Regions from separate parts of the Cupriavidus sp. GW823-FHT07A04 genome, predicted to be linked through region 1. Evidence: predicted binding sites of a transcription regulator. Region 1 holds the regulator's gene; the other holds the start of a gene.
The links. The regulator FNR, encoded in region 1, switches genes on or off when oxygen is low (the NO sensors DNR and NnrR bind a similar motif). The targets are predictions, from matches to a motif close to TTGATNNNNATCAA.
Positions count from the first base shown of each region.

Region 2: a site for FNR is predicted at 1,642-1,655, ahead of AC1Q7Q_RS32025 (universal stress protein). Genes of this name have one in related genera too.

Region 1 covers NZ_JBXAHA010000009.1:23,017-26,417, forward strand. The annotation lists gene AC1Q7Q_RS16690 (hypothetical protein) at 113-553, shown strand; gene AC1Q7Q_RS16695 (sulfite exporter TauE/SafE family protein) at 577-1,341, opposite strand; gene fnr (fumarate/nitrate reduction transcriptional regulator Fnr) at 1,640-2,365, shown strand; gene AC1Q7Q_RS16705 (hypothetical protein) at 2,452-2,697, opposite strand; gene AC1Q7Q_RS16710 (membrane protein) at 2,700-2,918, opposite strand; gene ccoG (cytochrome c oxidase accessory protein CcoG) at 2,986-3,401, opposite strand, start outside.
Region 2 covers NZ_JBXAHA010000022.1:90,389-93,789, forward strand. The annotation lists gene AC1Q7Q_RS32020 (MBL fold metallo-hydrolase RNA specificity domain-containing protein) at 1-714, opposite strand, end outside; gene AC1Q7Q_RS32025 (universal stress protein) at 726-1,562, opposite strand; gene AC1Q7Q_RS32030 (response regulator) at 1,719-2,363, opposite strand; gene AC1Q7Q_RS32035 (PAS domain-containing sensor histidine kinase) at 2,360-3,401, opposite strand, start outside.

The sequences.
Region 1 (3,401 bases):
GCCTGTCTTTGCACCTGCGCCCCGGTTGATCCCGGGCGCACTGGAGATTGCGGGTTCAGCGGTAGGGATTGCCACCGCCATCTGGCCGCGCAGCCAACCGCATGCTTGATGCATGCCAGCCGTGCGCCTTCTTTTATTGCATCGGGTGCCGGACCTGACCGGCAGGAGATCGCCCGGCCACCGGCATTATCTGCCAGTCGACGGAGCCCTTGCGTCGCGCCTTCCCCCTGATGTGGCGGACCTGTCCGGCGCGGCGTTTATCATCGAACGCGCCGGGTGCAAGAAAATACGGATATCGGGCCTGCCGGCCTATTTCACCCCGCCCTGCCGTAGCTGGTCTTTTGAACCGAATCTTTTGAACCGGACGGCGGATGGGGAACGGTCCCTGGCGCTGATGCCTGCCTGGGTGTTCCTGGCATGCATCCCTGAGCAGCGGATGCTACCTGACGATGCCACGATGAAATACGTGCGCGATATCGCTGTTCTTGCGATTGTATGGCATTCCCTGGCAAACCTGCAACCGATTCGCACAGCTACCTCAGCGAAGAAGTGACAGATACACCACGAAGCAGCGCTTCAGAAGACCAGGCAGAATCCATGCGCGGCAAGCGTCTCAGGCAAAAGCAGCGCGCGCGCCACCCCGGCCAAGCCAAAGGCCACCACCGCAAGCCCAGCGCCAGCCCGCAACGCCGGGCGCCGCGAAAGCTGCCTGAGATAGCCGGACAGGCCCGAGATCACCAGCAGGTTCGGCAGGGTGCCCAGGCCAAACACGGCCATCACCAGCGCGCCCGACGGGGCATTGCCGGCCAGCAACGCCATGGCAAGAGCACCGTACACCATGCCGCACGGGACCAGCCCCCAGGCTAGCCCCATGCCGTAGCGGCGCAGCAACCGGCCCTGCCCATGCGCCCGGGCCACAGCCGGCAAGCGCGCCCCGACGGCACCAAGGCCGCGCAGCAAGCCACCCGCGCCCCGGGCGGCGAGCCGCTCCAGCCAACCCGTACCCATGGTGCGCCCGCGCAACATCCACAAGCCCGACAGCACCAGCATTACACTGCCGACCCCGAACAGCCAGCGCTGCAGCGGCAGGTACTGCGTCTTCCAGACGCCGGCGCCAAGGGCGCCCAGCAAGCCTCCCAGCACCGCATACATGCTCAGCCGCCCGGCATGCATGACAAGCAGTTCCAGCAACCAATGGCCGGGACGCCGGAGCACCGTGGCAGGCACGCGCGCAACGCCGCCCTGCTCCGCCGCCAGCGCGATCCCGCCGCACATGGCGGCGCAGTGCACGCCGCCCAGCAATGCCAAGGTAAATACGCTGATAAGCACGCCTATGGTCAACTTCTCCTCCCAATCACACAATCGCAACGTCTGGCGCGGTAAAATGCGGCGAACGCGCCCCCGCAGCTCCAAGAGGCGCTATCAACATGAGGCCTTGCGCCCGCGCACACCAGCGCGCTCGCACAACATGACGACGGGCACGGCAAGCCGCGCTGCACAGATAGCGCACTGCCGCAAGACCCGCGCGCCAGGCCGATGTGGATAGCGCTTCCAACCGACGACTCTCAACGTCAAGCTCTCAACTCAATGCGCCCGCCACATCGCGCTTGACTGACTGCGCTAAACCGACAGGCCCCAATTGCTCACCACCATTCCCATTACCGAGATGTCGCCCCGCTGCTCCACTTGCTCGCTCGGCCAGCTCTGCCTGCCCGTCGGCATGTCGCAGCAGGACCTCGAAAAGATGGATACGCTGGTCCAGGACCGGGTGCGCGTACGCAAGGGCGAAACCCTGTACCGCCTCGGCGATCCTCTCACCGCCGTCTACGCGATCCGCTTCGGCACGCTCAAGACCCACCTGACAATGGAAGACGGCCGCTCGCAGATCACGGGCTTCCACCTTCCCGGCGAAGTCGTCGGCCTCGACGGCCTTGGCGAGATGCAGCATGCGTCGGACGCCACCGCGCTGGAAGATACCGAAGTCTGCGTGGTGCGCTTTGGCGATCTCCAGACGCTGTCCAACGTCCTGCCGTCGCTGCAGCATCAGTTCATGCGCCTGATGAGCAAGGAGATCTCGCAGGACCAGGTCATGTTGATCACGCTCGGATCGATGCGCGCCGAGGAGCGGCTTGCCGCTTTCCTGATCAACCTGTCCGAGCGCTTGTCCGCGCGCGGCTATTCGGCCTCCGAGTTCGTGCTGCGCATGAGCCGCGAGGAAATCGGCAGCTACCTGGGGCTCAAGCTCGAAACCGTCAGCCGCCTGTTCTCGCGCTTTGCGGAAGCCGGCCTGATCCAGATCCGCCAGCGCCACGTCAAGCTGGTCGACATGGTGGGGATCAAGCAGATCGTCAACAAGTCCTGCTGACCTGCACGTCGCGCGCCGCCCTCGCCCGCGGCGGCTCGCCGCGATGCCGCGCCTGCTGGCCTGAACCGGCAAGGCGCGCATCGCAATCACTCCAGCTCGTCCGTGTCCGCCAGCCGCGTGGGCATGGTGTACAGCGTCAAGCCGCTCGACAGCGCGCACAGCACCCACGCGATCAGGAAACCCACGGTGTAGACCGCCTCCCGCGATGCCTCGACCGGCTGGCCGAAGAAGCGCAGGTCGCCGGGATCGACCATGGAGAATACCAGCGCGGTCGTCAGCCCGGCGACCAGGAAAGCGGGCCACAGCACCCACATCAGCCAGCGTAGCCTCATGATCACCTCGCTTGCGCCGCGACCGGCGCTGCCTGGCGTGCCGCGCTGCCCGCCTTCTCAACCACCAGGCCGTGGCGCGCCACCCCTTCCTCAATGGGCGGATCCGGATGGGTCATGGCCAGCCAGATCGTGACCCCGCAGGCCACCATGGCCACGAACGGCCCACTCATCAGCAGCCACGGCCATGGCTCCTTCCACCAGGGATTACTTTGCTGCGTCATCTGGCCTCCTCTAGATCTAGATCGCGTATGTTGCGTACGGATTGGTGCAACCAGCGTCCCTGCCGCCTCATAGATTGCGCGGCACGATAAAGCTGGTGCTCTGTCGAATCTCCGCGCCATGGCTCCCCGCGCCCTCGTCGGGCACCGCGGTCACTGTGACCTCGATCTTGTGCGTGCCCTGCGCCGCGGACTCGATCGGCACGCGCACCCGGATGGGAATCAGGCGATTGGACGTGGGCTCCAGGTTGCCGGCAGCGTGATCATATTCCACGGCCAGGCCCTTGAGCTCATCGCTGCCCGCGCTGACGGCGACGCGCATTGGCGCCTCGGTCGTGTTGATCAGCTGCAGCCGGTACACGTTCTCGATCCAGCGCCCTTCCACTTCCCGCCCCAGCGCGCCGCGGTCGCGGATGATATCGACCTTGAGCGGCGTGCGCATGGCCAGCGAGGCCATGAAGCCGGCGACCAGCGCCAGCCAGATCA
Region 2 (3,401 bases), on a different contig from region 1:
CACCACGCTGCCGCCGCGGCCGATGGTGCGGCTGACGACCTCGCCCAGCGTGTCGAGCGGATCATGCGCGGGATGGGCGCGGTCGCCGTAAGTGGACTCGACCAGCAAGTGATCCGCTTCGCGAAGGACTTCCGGGGCGCGCATCACGATGTCCTGCTGGCGTCCCAGGTCGCCGGAAAACACGATCCGCTTGCCATCCACATGCAGCGTCACGATGGCCGAGCCGATGATATGTCCGGCGCGATGAAACTCCGCCTCCACGTCGGACGTCACCCGCACCCGCGTGTCGTAGTGAAACGGGTCGAGCCGGCGCAAGGCGCGCACGGCGTCCGCGCCGTCGTAGAGCGGCAACGCCGGCTGATGCCGCGAGTAGCCCTTGCGGTTGGCGTAGTGCGCGTCCTCCTGCGCCAGGTGGGCGCTGTCGGGCAGCAGGATCTGGCACAGCTGCGCGGTGCCCATGGTGCAGAACACCCGCCCCCGAAAACCGTTGCGCACCAGCAGCGGCAGGTATCCGCTATGGTCGATATGCGCATGCGTGAGCACTACCGCGTCCAGTGTGGACGGATCGACCGGCAAGCGGTCCCAGTTGCGCAGGCGCAGCGCCTTGTAGCCCTGGAACAGCCCGCAGTCCACCATCACACGGCTGCGGCCGGTGTCGAGCACATACTTGGATCCCGTGACCGTGTCGGTGGCGCCGAGAAATTGCAGCTGCATGGCGCGCTCCGTCAATGCGACAACAGCAGAGGCACCGGCGTGTGATGCATCAACGTGCGCGTGGTGCCGCCCATGATCAGTTCGCGCATGCGCGAGTGCCCGTAGCCCCCGGCCACCAGCATGTCGGCCCCCAGCGCGCCAACCGCGTCGAGCAGACTGGCTGCGACGGGCCCCGCCTTCTGCACGTTGCGCACGCCGGCCACGATGCCATGGCGCTGCAGGTAATGCCGCAAGCCGGCCACCGGCTCCGAGTCTGCCCGCGGTTCGCCGCGATCGTCCCAGACGCCGATGATGGTGACGTGGCTGGCGCGCAGCAGCAAAGGCATGGCATCGGCCACGGCCCGGGCCGCTTCGCGCTGCCCGTCCCATGCGATCGCCACGTGCCCGCCATGCAGCCGGCGAAACGCCTGCGGCACCAGCAATACCGGGCGCCCGGCGTTGAGCAGCACGTACTCGGCGGCCCCGGCGCCCAGGGAAGGCACTTCCTGCGTTGCCTCCGGCCGAGCCATCACCGCCAGATCGGCTACGCGGGCCTCCTGGGCCAGGACCCAGCCGGTCTCCTCCTCGACCACGCGATGCGAGAACGGCACGCCCGGCGCGTGCGCCGCCATGGTGCCGCTCAGTATCTCGCCCTGCAGCGTGGCCTGCGACAGCAGCCTGCCGCGCGACGCCGCCATATGCCGCGCAACGTCATCGCCCGCGCCCCGGACCGGGTCCAGGCGCAGGCCGGTGGCGCTGACGCCGGTGACATGCGCGCCAAAAGAGGCGGCCAGGTCGGCAGCCATCCTGACGCGGGATGCGCAGTCGGGATCCGCTCCGAGCGCGACCAGCACGGTCCGGTAGTCCATGATGTGCTCCATGTATTGGCGAGCATGCCTGCTGGCAGACCCGGTCCAGTTCATGGTGGCACAGCGCGCCTGCCGCACTTTGTCCCAGATCAAGCGCAGGAAGCGCAGGAAGCGCAGGAAGCACGGGAAGCGCAGGAAGCGCAGGAAGCGCAGGGGCTAGATATCGCCTTCGCCAAACAGGCGATGCTGGATCGCATAGCGCACCAGCGCCGCCTCGCTGGGCAACCGCAGCTTTTCCATCAGCCGCATCTTGTAGGTGCTCACGGTCTTGGCGCTGACGCACAAGGCGGCGGCGATCCCGGTCAGCGGCTCGCCTAGCACCAGGCGGCGGTAGACTTCCATCTCGCGGTCCGACAGGCGCAGGTGGGGATCCTCCCGGTGCTCGTCCTGCAGGCTGTTGGCCAGCTTCTCGCCCATCGCGGCGCTCACGTAGGTGCCGCCCGCGGCGACCTTGCCGATGGCGCTGACCAGCTCCGTGGCCGCGCTTTCCTTGGTCAGGTAGCCCGCCGCCCCGGCCCGGAACGCACGCACCACGTACTGCTCCTCGGCGTGCATGGTCAGCACCAGAATACGCAGCTCGGGCTGCTCCACGCGCAATTGCCTGATCAGCTCCAGCCCGCTGCGCCCGGGCATGGAGAGGTCCAGCAGGATGACCCGGGCCTTGCAGTCGCGCGCCATCTGCAGCACGGCGGCGCCATCCACCGCCTCACCCACCACCTCGAAGCCGCCCGCGCGGCTCAGGATGTGGCGCAGCCCGTCGCGCATCACGGCGTGGTCGTCGGCAATCATCACAGGAATCACGGGCTTGCCTCCTCGCTCGTGGTTGGGGCGGTGTTTATGGCCGTGGCCAACGGAAAGCGCACGGTCAGGCAGAAGCCCTCGCCAGGCGCTTGGCTTGTCGCTACGGTGCCGCCAAGCAGCCGTGCGCGCTCCCGGATCCCCACCAGCCCCAGCGATACCCGCTCGCCACCGGGAGGCTGCGCGGCGGCATTGCCGCGGCCATTGTCCCGTACGGTCAGCTCAAAATGGTCGTCCTGGCGAACCAGCTCGATATCGACCCGGTCGGCCTGGGCATGCTGCACGACATTGCTGAGCGCTTCCTGCACGATACGGAATACCGCGGTGGCCGCGTGCTCGCCGACGTCTTCCTCCTCGGCGGCATGGGTGATGACATTGACGCCATAGCGGGCGGAGAACTCCTTTGCCAGCCATTCGATCGCCGGGATCAGGCCAAGCTCGTCCAGCAATGCCGGGCGCAGGTCGGCGGCGATGCGCCGCACCGAAGCCACGGTTTCGTCGATGACCAGGTGCATGGCGGCGGCCTGGTCCAGCAAGGCAGGCGCCGTTCCCGCGTCCTTGAGGTCGCTGGCGAGGATAGCCAGGTCCATTTTCAGCGCGCTCAGGCGCTGGCCCAGGTCGTCGTGCAACTCGCGGGCGATACGGCGGCGCTCCTCTTCCCGCGACGCCTGGACCCGGTCGGAGAGTTGCTGGAGCTCCTCGCGCGACTGCCGCAAGGCCGTCTCCACCCTCACCCGCTCCGTGGTGTCCCGCAGGATGACGGTAAACAGCTTGCCGGCGCCGTCCTGCGTCTGGGAGATGGAGGCCTCGATGGGGAACTCCGTGCCGTCCTGGCGTAGCGCATGCAGTACCCGCTGCTGGCCCATCTGCCGATCCGTGACCCCGGTGACGCCGAACCGGCGCACGTGCGCCTCATGCGCCACACGAAAGCGCGCCGGAATCAGGTCCGCCAGGGGGTGGCCGGTTACCTGCGCGGCGGTGTACCCAAAAAGACGCTCCGCCGTGGGATTGAACAACACGATGCACTGCGCTTCGTCCACC